One region of the Brucella pseudogrignonensis genome, then DNA from elsewhere that is predicted to be linked to it. Evidence: predicted binding sites of a transcription regulator. Region 1 holds the regulator's gene; each other region holds the start of a gene.

Region 1 (4,171 bases):
TGGCCTTGCTGTCTTCATCAACTTCTTCAACCTGCCGCGTTCAGCTTCGCTTGTCGGTGGCCTGGTGCTGACGCTGATGACGCTTCCAACCATCATCATCGCGACACGTTCCGCTCTTCGCGCGGTTCCACCGTCGATCCGGGCAGCAGCACTGGGGCTTGGTGCATCGAAAACACAGATGGTGTTTCATCATGTGTTGCCGCTCGCAGCTCCCGGTATTCTGACCGGAACGATTATCGGTCTTGCGCAGGCATTGGGTGAAACTGCACCGCTGCTTCTGATTGGTATGGTGGCCTTCGTTGCCAATATGCCTGCAACCCCGATGGACCCTGCTACGGCTCTGCCAGTGCAGATTTTCATGTGGGCCAATGAAGCCGAACGTGCCTTTGTGGAACGGACATCAGGCGCTATTATCGTCCTGCTCCTGTTCCTTGCGGTCATGAACATCTTAGCAATTATTCTGCGCCGCCGCTTTGAGCGCCGCTGGTAAACGGGAGAGAAATGATGAATCTCATGACTGAACGATCTCTCGAAAAAGCCGTAGGAGAAAAAATGAACACCAACGCCCCTTCGATTAAAATGCGTGGCGACAAGGTCTGTGTGTTCTATGGCGAAAAACAGGCTCTGTTTGAAGTCGATCTCGACGTGCCGGAAAAGATGGTCACAGCGCTGATCGGCCCTTCTGGTTGTGGCAAGTCGACCTTCCTGCGTTCGTTGAACCGCATGAATGATACGATTGAAGGGTGCCGCATCACCGGCAATATCACACTGGACAACGAAGACATCTACGATCCAAAGATCGATGTTGTTGAACTGCGTGCCCGTGTTGGCATGGTGTTCCAGAAGCCAAATCCGTTTCCGAAGTCGATCTTTGAAAACGTGGCTTATGGCCCGCGCATTCATGGTCTCGCACGTAACAAGACCGATCTCGAAGAAATCGTTGTCACAAGCTTGAAGAAGGCCAGCCTTTTTGAAGAGGTGAAGGATCGTCTGCACGATGCAGGAACCGGTCTTTCCGGTGGTCAGCAGCAGCGTCTGTGCATTGCACGCGCGATTGCTGTCAGCCCGGAAGTGATCCTCATGGACGAGCCTTGCTCGGCACTCGATCCGATTGCAACCGCAAAGGTTGAAGAGCTGATCGACGAGTTGCGCCAGAACTACACCATCGTCATCGTGACCCACTCGATGCAGCAGGCTGCACGCGTTTCACAGCGCACGGCGATGTTCCATCTGGGTAATCTGGTGGAAGTTGGCGATACGGATGTGATGTTCACGGCACCGACCGAGAAGCGCACGCAGGACTATATCACTGGTCGTTTTGGCTAAACACTATTTCAGCAAAAGCCGGAGCCCATTGCGGTTCCGCTTCCTGCATTTTTAATCGAGAGGTCTATTATGGCGTCCCAGCATACTGTTAGCGCATACGACGAAGAACTCCAGTTCCTGACCCACAAGATCGCCGAAATGGGCGGTCATGCGGAACGCATGGTCGAACAGTCGGTTGCAGCCATTGTCAATGCCGATAACGCACTGGCACAGCGCGTTATTTCCGACGATCTCATTCTTGATGCAAGCGAGCGCGAGATTGACGATAAGGCCGTCATGATCATTGCCAAGCGCCAGCCAATGGCTGTTGATCTGCGAGAAATCATCGGCTCGATCCGCATCTCTGCTGATTTGGAGCGCGTGGGAGATCTTGGTAAGAACATTGCCAAGCGCGTTGCGGCTGTTTCGGAATCGCGCCAGCCGGGCAAGCTTTATCGAGGGCTTGAAACACTTGCTGAGCTGGCTCTGACACAGTTGAAAGATGTGCTCGATGCCTATGCAACGCGCTCCGTCCAGCAGATCAATGTTGTTCGTGATCGGGATGATGAAATTGACGCGATGTACACCTCGCTGTTCCGCGAGCTGCTCACTTATATGATGGAAGATCCGCGCAATATTTCGGCCTGCACGCATCTTCTGTTCTGCGCGAAGAACATTGAGCGTATTGGCGATCACGCAACCAACATCGCAGAAACGGTCTATTACATCGTGACCGGCCTGCAGATGCCTGCGGAACGCCCGAAAGAAGACCTGAGCCACGGTATTGTCGTGGACGAGGCGCGTAAATCCTGAAAACATGGCTTGCTGTAAGCATGCAGCGAGCCATTTGCATATGTAAGAAAACGCGGCGGCACGCGGCTGAACGGGGGAGTTGTATGTGTCGCCACGCTTAACTCAATAGGAAACATTGCATGTCACAGGCACCCAAGATTGCTGTGGTTGAAGACGAAGAAGCGCTGAGCGTTTTGTTGCGCTATAATCTCGAAGCCGAGGGCTACCACGTCGATACGATCTTGCGCGGCGACGAAGCCGAAATTGCGCTGCGCGAAAACGTGCCGGATCTTCTTATCCTCGACTGGATGTTGCCGGGTGTATCAGGCATCGAATTGTGCCGACGTCTGCGTCAGTGGCCAGAAACCGAGCGTCTTCCGGTGATCATGCTGACTGCACGCGGCGAAGAAAGCGAACGTGTTCGCGGCTTGAGCGTTGGTGCCGATGATTATGTGGTCAAACCGTTCTCGACCCCGGAATTGCTCGCGCGTGTTAAAGCCATGCTGCGCCGCGCCAATCCAAGTGTTTTGTCGCATGTGCTCAAAGTCGGAGAGCTAGTTCTCGATCGTCAGCAGCACCGCGTTTATCGCAAGGAAAAAGAAATCCGCTTAGGGCCGACAGAGTTTCGCTTGCTAGAATATTTCATGATGTCCCCGGGCCGCGTTTTCTCGCGCAGTCAGCTGTTGGATGGTGTCTGGGGTCCGGATATTTATGTCGATGATCGCACGGTCGATGTGCATGTCGGACGTCTGCGTAAAGCGATCAATATTGGCCGCACGCTTGATCCGATCCGCACGGTGCGCGGCGCTGGCTATTCGTTCGGCTGATCTTCAGGTTTATCGAATAGATTTTGTATGGCTCGTTACCTGAAAGGAAACGGGCCATTTTTGTTAGGAAATGATCCGTTCCGATTCGTGTTGTCGATGATAATTCGTTCCATAATGGACCGTATCACACGATGTTACAGTTCATTTCAAAGATTTGACTCACACAGGACGTTAAGCGCGTGAGAGGCGCACGTTGAGGTTTTTTCAGCGCCGATTTCTATGACTTAGCAGGATTTTACAGCATCCACGAATTAAGGCAGCTCTATGGTGCAAGCTGCACCGCAATTGAATCGCGTGTAATCAATAGCTTATAAGATTTGAATGGTTGCGTTAATGATTTGTTAATAATTTAGAATGGCTTAGCGCTGATTATTGTTTTCAGTTTTGAGCTCTTGAGTCTTTCGGTTTCAATATCAGCTTCAATTTGAAATATGATTTTTTGCCTTGTTTTTGCCGAAAAATTCTTAATCCTTGCACTCTAAGAAGATTAGCAGAACGTTTGAATTTTAATTTTCGTTCGATTTGGCTTGAACGCCAGCCTGATTTTGCAGCGCCTTGAAGGCGCTCTAAAAGTGAAAACAGACTGGATCAGTTAAGGGTCGTAATGATGCGCCTAATTAAGAGATTGAGCCGTTGATGCGCGCTCGTAAATGGAAACTGCCGGTTATTCTTGGTCTGATCGTAGCACCTTTTCTGGTGACGGGCTGCACGACGACTGGCGGTACAAACAAGGCCAAGACCGAAAAGACGGTTGCAACGAGCCATGTCAAAACGGTCAATGGCGTTAAGACGTTCACATACACGGCCAGAGACAGAGAATGCCTTGAGCGTGCTATGTTTTTCGAATCCAATCGGTCGAGTCCAGATGGCTTGATGGCCGTCGGCACAGTTGTGATGAACCGTCTCGCATCGGGCAGCTATCCTGATACGATTTGCGGCGTTGTTGGTCAGAAAAACCAGTTTGCGCCGGGCGTTCTCACCCGCAAGATGAATTCCAAAGCTTTGCCAGATGTACAAGCAGCTGCCGATGCAGTTCTTAAAGGCAAGCGTCATCCATCTTTGAAGAACTCGATGTTCTTCCATACGGCAGGGCTCAAATTCCCTTACAACAATATGCACTATGTGCTGGTTGCAGGTGGAAATTCTTTTTATGAAAAGCGTGGACGTGATGGCGAATTGCAGAACCCGGTTCCGCAGACGCCTTACAATCTCGCTTATGTATCAACACCACAATCGCCATCCATGCC
Region 2 (4,171 bases), 880 kb from region 1:
TTAAGTGCTGGATGCTTTCAGCAATAGCCGATTGCCATTGCGGGATCATCGAAACCGCATAGGAAATGAAGATACGGTCGAAACTGTCTACATTGAAAAGTTTGACTGGATTGAAATGTGTTGCATCAGCACGTTCTAGTTCTATGCGTTCCGCAATTCCGGCTCTCTTTGCAGCTGCTTGAGCGGTATCGAGCATCTCGGCTGAAATATCGATGCCGTAGAGTTTTGCGGTGGGGTAGGTCTTCGCGGTTTTTACCAGATTACGTCCCGTACCGCAGCCTATTTCCAATACGCTGCCGCCTTGAGGAACGTTGAGGCCTGCGATCATTGTATCGCGACCGAGAAGATAATATTTGCGCGTCGCGTCGTAGAAGTATCGTTGGTGGCGATAGACGCGGTCCATCAGGCTCGCGTGGTCTATGCCGCTGCTCTGTTTTTGATGGGCGCTCATATTATGCGTCTTTCAGAACATAAAGGTGAAAGCCGCCATAGATGGAAGAGCGGTCGCGGTTATGCAAAGCACGAGATTGTTCTGCACAATAATTCCAATGGTCGAGTATTGAGACATCTACACGTCCCGGCAGCAAACTTGGCTCGGCTGCTGTGCGGAAGATAACGCGGGCACCGGGTGCTGCCGTGCGCGTGATTTCGCTCCAGAGTGCGTTGAGTTGTGCGTCGTTCATCCAGTCTTGCGCGTCAAGCAAGATATAGCGATCCACCGACGAAGCAGGCTTCTTGGCGAGAAATTCCGTATAATTGGCATTGCGCACGCTCATGCGATCACCGCGCGTGCGTACAGTGTCGAAGTTTAGGCGAGAGAGATAAGGCGGCAAAGGGCCGGTCTCGTCATTATTATTATAGCCGCGTCCAAACGCCTGCCATGCGAAATAGTTTTCGCTTAGAGGGAAAGCGCAGGCGAGTTTTTCGAGGCGCGCTCGAAGGACGAAAGCCATATCGCCATTGCCGGCTGTTGCCAAGGCATCATATTGCTGTGGCGGAATGCCAAGGCCAAACAGTGATGATTTGCGCGCTGTGGCCCAGCGCACCATGCGTTTTTCAAACAAGGGTGCTAGGGCAGTATCAAAGAACGTGCGCTGTTCTTCCATGGTGCGTGCTTTGAGAATGTCGCGCGGATCAATGCCATAAAGACGGGCAACGCGGTGTCCCATGCCAATGAACACGCCTAGCAGGCCATGGCGGTAGAGATCGCGGGAGAAAATCGAGATACGCTGGCGGCCGCTCCATTTGCGCTTTTCCCAATAGGCTCGGCTTTCGTTATCAAGATGAGGTTGGATGAAGCGCTGATAGGCCGCAAGATTGGCCTTGTCATCGGCTTTTCCATAGAAGCGGTAGAATGTTGCGTAGTCTGGCAAGTGTTTGAGTGCGGCGAGCTTCAGCCGATTAAAAGCAACATGCGCATTGTTCAGATCGACAGCTTCGACCGAAGCCGGATCGGCCGTCAGATAAGAAAGTGCGTTGCAGCCGCCTGACGCGATAGTCACGATGCGATGCCCCGGTTCTATGGAAAGTGCTGCCATATCGACTTCCGGGTCTTCCCATATCTGCGGATAAACCAGCCCTTTAAACAGCCAGGCAAACAGTCTTTCCGAAGCACCGTCTTTTGAGAGCGCGTTGTTTTGAGTGACTGCACGCTTGAGGATCGTGTCGTTCGTACTCTGCGTTTTCATGCCATGTTCCCGGTTCCTGCGGTGCCAAATCACTGGCGAAGCCAGACGTGTTTGGCAGAGTTAAACATCATCGGGTAACAGGCGCGTGACGCAGAAAGTTATGATTAGTCCTTTGTTATTATGGCGGTTTGTTACGGTGCGTAAGACTATTTGAGAGAACCTTTTCGTATGCGTGCCGTTTTGTGTTGTGATGTTGACATCGTCAAAACATCGCTTGGAAATAGCGCCGGGGACAAAAAGAGTGGTGTGACGAATGTCTTATGAAGGTGATTGGCCATTAAGGGGTCAGTCACAAAAAACCAGAGAGCGTTGGCTATATCCCCGCAACGCTTCAACTTAGGGTAAGGAGAGCCACCGTGAAGAAGTTTTTGATTGCTTCAGTTGCTGCCGTATCGTTTTTGAGTCTTGCAGCTTGTAGCGACAATTCAAAAGATTCCAGTAACGCTCCGGCAGCGCCGGCGCCTGAAGCGCCAGCTGCACCGGCAGCGCCGGCTAATAACACGACAACGACTCCGGCTACCCCTGAGCCAGCAACACCGACGCCTTCAACGCCAGGTACAACCGGAACTCCGCCTGCAAACTAGCTTGCAGTGATAGTCACGTGAATGCCCACGGTATTCACAGAATTCAGATAGCGGTCCGTTTTCGGGCCGCTATTTGCCTCGAAGGGAACGGAACGAGTGACAAATTCTGCGATTGTTGAAAACAAAGATGAGGTGAGCGCGTTTTCAGTGTTCAAACGCCGTCTGACTTCGGTTATGTCTTTTGTCATGAGCCGTAATTTCTTGTTTTTCATTTCTGCTATTGTTCTTGTTGCGCTTGCTGCCTGTGGCAAAGGTGCAGAGGAACAGGCAGCCGCGCCGACACAGTCGGAACAATCGACATCTGCACCTGTTCAGCAAGCGCAGGAAGGCCCTAATCTTATAAAGGCGCTGGAAGATAATTCCGGTGTTATGACACCCGAACAACAGGCTGTAGCCATTGAGCGTGCGCGCAGCAACGCGGAAGCCGCAGCCAAAGCAGTCGGACAATCCGAGCAACAGGCGCAGGCCGCCGGTGAAGCCGCTGCGAGTTCCGCGCAGCGTTCTTTTTCAGAACGTCAGCCCCAATAACTATTTTGTTTATTGCTAAATTATTGTTTTTTCGTCGATTGTCGCGAGTTGTTGTTTCCAGCCTTTGCGGAATTCTATAGAAACGATTCATGTCGATCTGGGTTCAAATCGGTGATTTTTTCACCTCTATAACGCTCAGCGCTATTTCCAGCGTGATTGAAGCTGTGCGAACAGTTTTCGAAGGCGATGCAGACACGCGCAGACGCGTTGCTTTTTCCATCGCCATGATTGCACTGTCGGCCAAGATGGCTAAGGCTGATGGTGTCGTGACGCAGGATGAGTTTCGCGCGTTCCAGCGGATTTTCTCCGTACCCGAAGAAGAACATGCGCATGTGGTGCGCCTTTATAACCTCGCGCAGCAGGACGTCGCTGGTTACGAGAGCTATGCGCGTCAGCTTGCGGGGCTTTGTCGCGAAGGCGATGAGAATTGTCATCTACTCGAAGATATTCTCGACGGACTGTTTCATATAGCGACCGCTGACGGCTATGTGCATGAAAAGGAAATGGCGTTTCTTTCGAACGTTGCCGAAATTTTTGGTTATGACGAACAAGGCTTTGACCGCATCGCTTTGCGGCATGTCAGTCGCGGCGAGGGCGATCCCTTCGCTATTCTTGGTTTGGATCGTGGTGTTTCTTTTGAAGAAGCGCGCAAAAAATATCGCGCGCTGGTTAAGGAACATCATCCAGACAGGCTTTTTGCAGAAGGCCTTCCGCTCGAATTCATTAATATTGCAAATGCGCGCCTCGCTGCCATCAACAGTGCTTGGGCCAGTGTCGTGAAGCAACTGGAGGCCGCATGAGTGGTTCAGATATTAAGCCGTCAGATGAATTAGCAGCGCTTGCATTGGCAAAGCCGGATTATCCGACCGCTACTATTGATGCCTCGCCGAACTTCGGACTTCGCAAGGATGGTAAGACGCCGACTTATCTGATCCTGCATTATACGGGTCTGGCGACGGCAGAGGAGGCGCTTGAAGTTCTCAAGTCTCCAGAGCGGGAAGTTTCAGCACATTATCTGGTTCATGAAGATGGACGCATTGTGCAGATGGTGTCTGAAAAGGCGCGTGCATGGCACGCAGGAAACAGCTTCTGGAAAGGCGAAACTGATATTAATTCGGCTTCCATCGGTATTGAGATCGTCAATCCGGGCGTTCTTGAAAACTATCCGCCATTCGCTGAGCAGCAAGTCGCGTCGGTTATCGAACTGTGCCGCAGTATTTGCTCACGCTACGGAATCCGCCCCGAAAACGTGCTTGCGCATTCAGACATAGCACCAGAGCGTAAGACTGATCCGGGGCATAACTTCCCATGGAAGCAACTGCATGAAGCAGGCATTGGTCATTACATTGAGCCAACGCCGATCCGCGGTGG
Region 3 (4,171 bases), 530 kb from region 1:
CCGTGCAGGCGCGTCGTCAGGATGAGTGGTCAGCAGAGCGCGAACAGGATCGCACGGAAGACAAGCCTGCTTATGCACGCCGCGGTGAATATACTGACCCTGTACGTTTTAAAGAAAAGCGCTCTTACAAGGGCCCTATCATTGGCCTGATTGCTGTGCTCGTTCTTGGCGCTGCCGGTTACGGTGTTTGGGCGAACAAAGACAAGTTGCAGGAACTGGCCTCAAGTCTTGGTCGCAGCGATGCACCAGCAAGTGGTGATACGGGAACAACGCAGCCAGAAGCCGGGCAGACCGCAGGTTCTGAACAGCCGCCGACTGGCCAGCCAGCGGCGCCGTCTCAAGAACAGAAAATGACGCAGCGTCTGATGGAAGATGGCAGCGAGAAAGACGAAGGTCCAGCGGGCGGTCAGTCAGGTCTTGGCGAAGGCAAGTCAATGGCGGCTTCAACGCCGGGTGCGGAACAGACCAATACGCAAAGCCAACCACAGGCCCAGCAAGCTGTTGCCGTTGGCCAGCAAGCGCTTCTTTATGAAGAGCGCGGTGGTACGGAAACTGGCTCGGTTGAGCGTGGAACAGTTGTCTGGTCGGAAATACAGGAAAGCCCGGGCGAAGGTGAACCTGCTGCCCCGGCAATTCGTGGCACGATCACGATGCCTGACACCAAAGCCGAGCTTAAACTAACCATTCGCAAGAACACGGATCAGTCCATTCCTGCCAGTCATTTGATTGAAATGGTATTCACTCTACCAGATGATTTTCCGGGCGGCGCGGTCGATAATGTTCAGCGCATCACGTTCAAAGATACGGAACAGGCTGCGGGTAATCCATTGATCGCTGTGCCATCAAAGATTGCCGATAATTTCTTCATTATCTGGCTCAATGATGCGACGACAGCGCAGGACACCAATTTGTCACTGATGCGCCGTTTGCAGTGGATCGATATTCCGATCTCATACCGCAATGGTCGCCGTGCTCTGATCAGTCTTGAAAAGGGTGTTCCGGGCGAGAAGGTGTTTAACGACGTGTTGGGTGCAGGTTAATCATAAAATAAAAAGGCCGCTTCGCGCGGCCTTTTTTATTACCGGCAATCACGCCGGATTATTTCTTTTCAGAGAACGCCTTGATGGCTTTTGCAACTTCAGAAGCCGCAGTTTCGGCAGTATCAAAGCCATTCAGCTCGACCGTCTTACGGCCTTCTGGAAGCTGCTTGTAGACGCGGAAGAAGGCTTCAAGGCGCTGCTGCTCAATCTTTGGCAGGTCAGAAAGTTCTTTGATGTTGTCATAGGTCGGGTCGATTTTTGAGGTTGGTACAGCAACGATCTTGTCGTCCTGCTCGCCACCGTCAATCATCTTCAAAACGCCGATTGGGCGAACCTTGATGATCGCACCTGGCACGATTGGCTCACGGGTATAAACGAGCGCATCAAGCGGATCGCCATCGCCCGCGAGCGTGCTGGTGATCGAGCCGTAATTGGCAGGGTAGACAACCGGCATCGACTGATAGCGATCCACGATGATGTGGCCGGTCTTGTCGTTGATTTCGTATTTGGTGAAGCTGCCCTGTGGAATTTCAATGGCAGTGAAGAATTCTTTTCCGTCCTGCTCTTTCTGCGGGTAGTCGAGATAAGAGACATATTCAGACGCAGATACAGCAGTGGCAGCAGTAAGAGCGAGCGTTGCAGCAAGCAGGAGCTTTTTCATAGCATGACCTTTAAGGCTTCGGTGAAATACGACCTGTTGCCTAAAGACATTGCATTACAGATATTTGACGGTTTTTTATCAGTTGGATGACACATAACGAAACTGCCGCAAATGGTTCCCCAATCGCGGCAGTAGAATGGAATCTAAATTAGCAGGATTATGCGTTGGCTTCCTCGACATGGGTCAATGCCTTATGCTGTTTGAAAGCTGCTGCCTTGACTGCAGCCTGTACCTTTTCGAAGGCACGGACTTCAATCTGGCGTACACGTTCACGGCTGATACCAAACTCACCGGAAAGATCTTCCAGTGTCATCGGGTCTTCCGAGAGGCGGCGCGCTTCGAAGATACGGCGTTCGCGTTCATTGAGCGAATCCATTGCCTGTTCGAGCAGCGAGCGGCGGCTTTCCAGCTCATCCTGTTCAATCAGAACCTGTTCCTGACTGCTGCTGTCATCGACAAGCCAGTCCTGCCATTCGCCTGATTCACCTTCGGCTGCACGCAGTGGCGCATTCAGCGAAGCATCACCGGACAGACGGCGGTTCATGGAAACCACTTCGTCTTCGCTCACCTTCAACTTGGTCGCGATCTGTTTGACCTGATCTGGGTTGAGGTCGCCATCATCAAGCGCCTGAATTTTGCTCTTCATCTTGCGGAGATTGAAGAACAGGCGTTTCTGATTGGCCGTGGTGCCCATCTTCACAAGGCTCCACGAGCGCAGGATATATTCCTGGATTGAAGCTTTGATCCACCACATTGCATATGTGGCAAGGCGGAAGCCGCGTTCTGGTTCAAAGCGCTTGACCGCCTGCATCAAGCCGACATTGCCTTCGGAGATAACTTCACCAATTGGCAAGCCATAGCCGCGATAACCCATGGCAATCTTTGCTACGAGACGGAGATGGCTGGTCACCAGCTTATGTGCGGCTTTCGGATCGCTATGTTCATGATAACGCTTCGCCAGCATGTATTCTTCCTGCGGCTGAAGCATTGGAAAACGGCGGATTTCTTCCATATAACGGGTTAGGCCACCGTCACCGGATGTAATGCTTGGAAGACTAGTACGGGCCATTAAGCACCCTCCTTTATAGTTTCAGGTTCCCGTCTGGCAAACCTGTCGCGCTGGCTGCCTCCTGCACTTCCCTCGCGAACTTACATATATAGGCATGATTTTGGCGAAAACACGATCTCTAACCTCATGAAACAATGTGTCACTAGAATGTGAACACTTGTCATTCCTGAGAGGCCACAACCATTTTGGGTGAAGCCTTGTTTTGAGACCCCGTTTTCGCCCTCAAGGCATAATCTTTACAGACTTAATCTGGCGTTCTGAAACTGTGAGAACTTACAGCGTTATGTAGAGTGCTTGCGGAAATTTTCCAGAAGCGTCTCCATGTCTTCAGGCAGATCGGCCTCAAAGCGCATGATTTCGTCGGTCGTTGGATGCGTGAATGCCAGAAGCCAGGCGTGAAGCGCCTGACGCTGAAAACTGTTCACGGCATTTTTCAATGGCTCTGGCAGCTTGTTGGCCTTGGTCTTATAAGCGCCGCCATAATCCATGTCCCCGACAAGCGGATGACCGATATGGGCCATGTGAACGCGAATCTGATGGGTGCGACCTGTTTCAAGGCGGCATTCGACCAGTGAAGCAAGTGATGTGGCGTCTTCTTGCGGTGCGAATTTCTCGATGGTCGAATAATGCGTGATGGCGTGGCGTGCGTCTTCGCGGTCTTCTTTGACAACGGCTTGCTTGGTGCGATCACGGTGCGAGCGGCCAAGATAGGCGTCGATATAACCTTGTGGACGTTCGGTCATACCCCAAACAAGTGCTTTGTAGGCGCGTTCGAGATCGCCGGTGCGTCCATGATCGGCGAACTGGTCGCTCAAGTGGCGATGGGAATGGTCGTTCTTGGCCACAACCATGACGCCGCTGGTGTCTTTATCCAGACGATGAACAATGCCCGGACGACGCACGCCGCCGATGCCTGACAAGCTATCGCCACAATGATAGATAAGAGCATTCACCAGCGTTCCGGTCCAGTTGCCGTTGCCCGGATGGACAACCAGACCAGCAGGCTTGTTGATGACGATGAGATCATCGTCTTCATAGAGAATATCCAGTGGGATGTTCTCGCCTTGTGGGTCGGCAGGTTCAGGCTCTGGTAGCACGACGGTAATCTTCATGCCTTCGCGCAGCTTTTGCTTCGCGCCACTGGCGGGAACATCATCGATGGTCACATGACCATCAGCAATCAGGGACTGGACGCGACTGCGGGAGAGTTCCGGCCCCAATGCTGCGGCCAGCCACTGGTCTAATCTTTTACCCGCAGCGTCTAGGTCGGCAATTAGTTCTTTCAATTGTCTCTTCCCTTCGTTATCACGCGCCCACGCGGGAGCATGAACCGGAGTCATTTAATGCAGGATCCACACTATCCGAAATATCAGAATCATCAGGATTCTGGATATCAGGACT

The links. Region 1 encodes PhoB, which activates phosphate uptake and scavenging genes when phosphate is short. Its sites were predicted from a motif close to TGTCATNNANCTGTCAT; they were not measured.
Positions count from the first base shown of each region.
Region 2: RI570_RS02460 (DUF3419 family protein) is a predicted target of PhoB. The motif match lies at 1,763-1,779, and genes of this name have one in related genera.
Region 3: RI570_RS04170 (inorganic diphosphatase) is a predicted target of PhoB. The motif match lies at 1,777-1,793, and genes of this name have one in related genera.

Region 1 is NZ_JAVLAT010000001.1:1,376,171-1,380,341, forward strand. Features, by position in the region: gene pstA (phosphate ABC transporter permease PstA) at 1-490, shown strand, start outside; gene pstB (phosphate ABC transporter ATP-binding protein PstB) at 553-1,326, shown strand; gene phoU (phosphate signaling complex protein PhoU) at 1,396-2,118, shown strand; gene phoB (phosphate regulon transcriptional regulator PhoB) at 2,238-2,924, shown strand; gene RI570_RS06715 (cell wall hydrolase) at 3,558-4,171, shown strand, end outside.
Region 2 is NZ_JAVLAT010000001.1:496,878-501,048, reverse strand. Features, by position in the region: gene RI570_RS02465 (class I SAM-dependent methyltransferase) at 1-451, opposite strand, end outside; gene RI570_RS02460 (DUF3419 family protein) at 453-1,688, opposite strand; gene RI570_RS02455 (hypothetical protein) at 2,045-2,272, shown strand; gene RI570_RS02450 (antifreeze protein) at 2,447-2,800, shown strand; gene RI570_RS02445 (DnaJ family molecular chaperone) at 2,890-3,600, shown strand; gene RI570_RS02440 (N-acetylmuramoyl-L-alanine amidase) at 3,597-4,171, shown strand, end outside.
Region 3 is NZ_JAVLAT010000001.1:843,434-847,604, reverse strand. Features, by position in the region: gene RI570_RS04175 (transcriptional regulator) at 1-1,040, shown strand, start outside; gene RI570_RS04170 (inorganic diphosphatase) at 1,099-1,701, opposite strand; gene rpoH (RNA polymerase sigma factor RpoH) at 1,859-2,770, opposite strand; gene RI570_RS04160 (RluA family pseudouridine synthase) at 3,052-4,110, opposite strand; gene RI570_RS04155 (hypothetical protein) at 4,114-4,171, shown strand, end outside.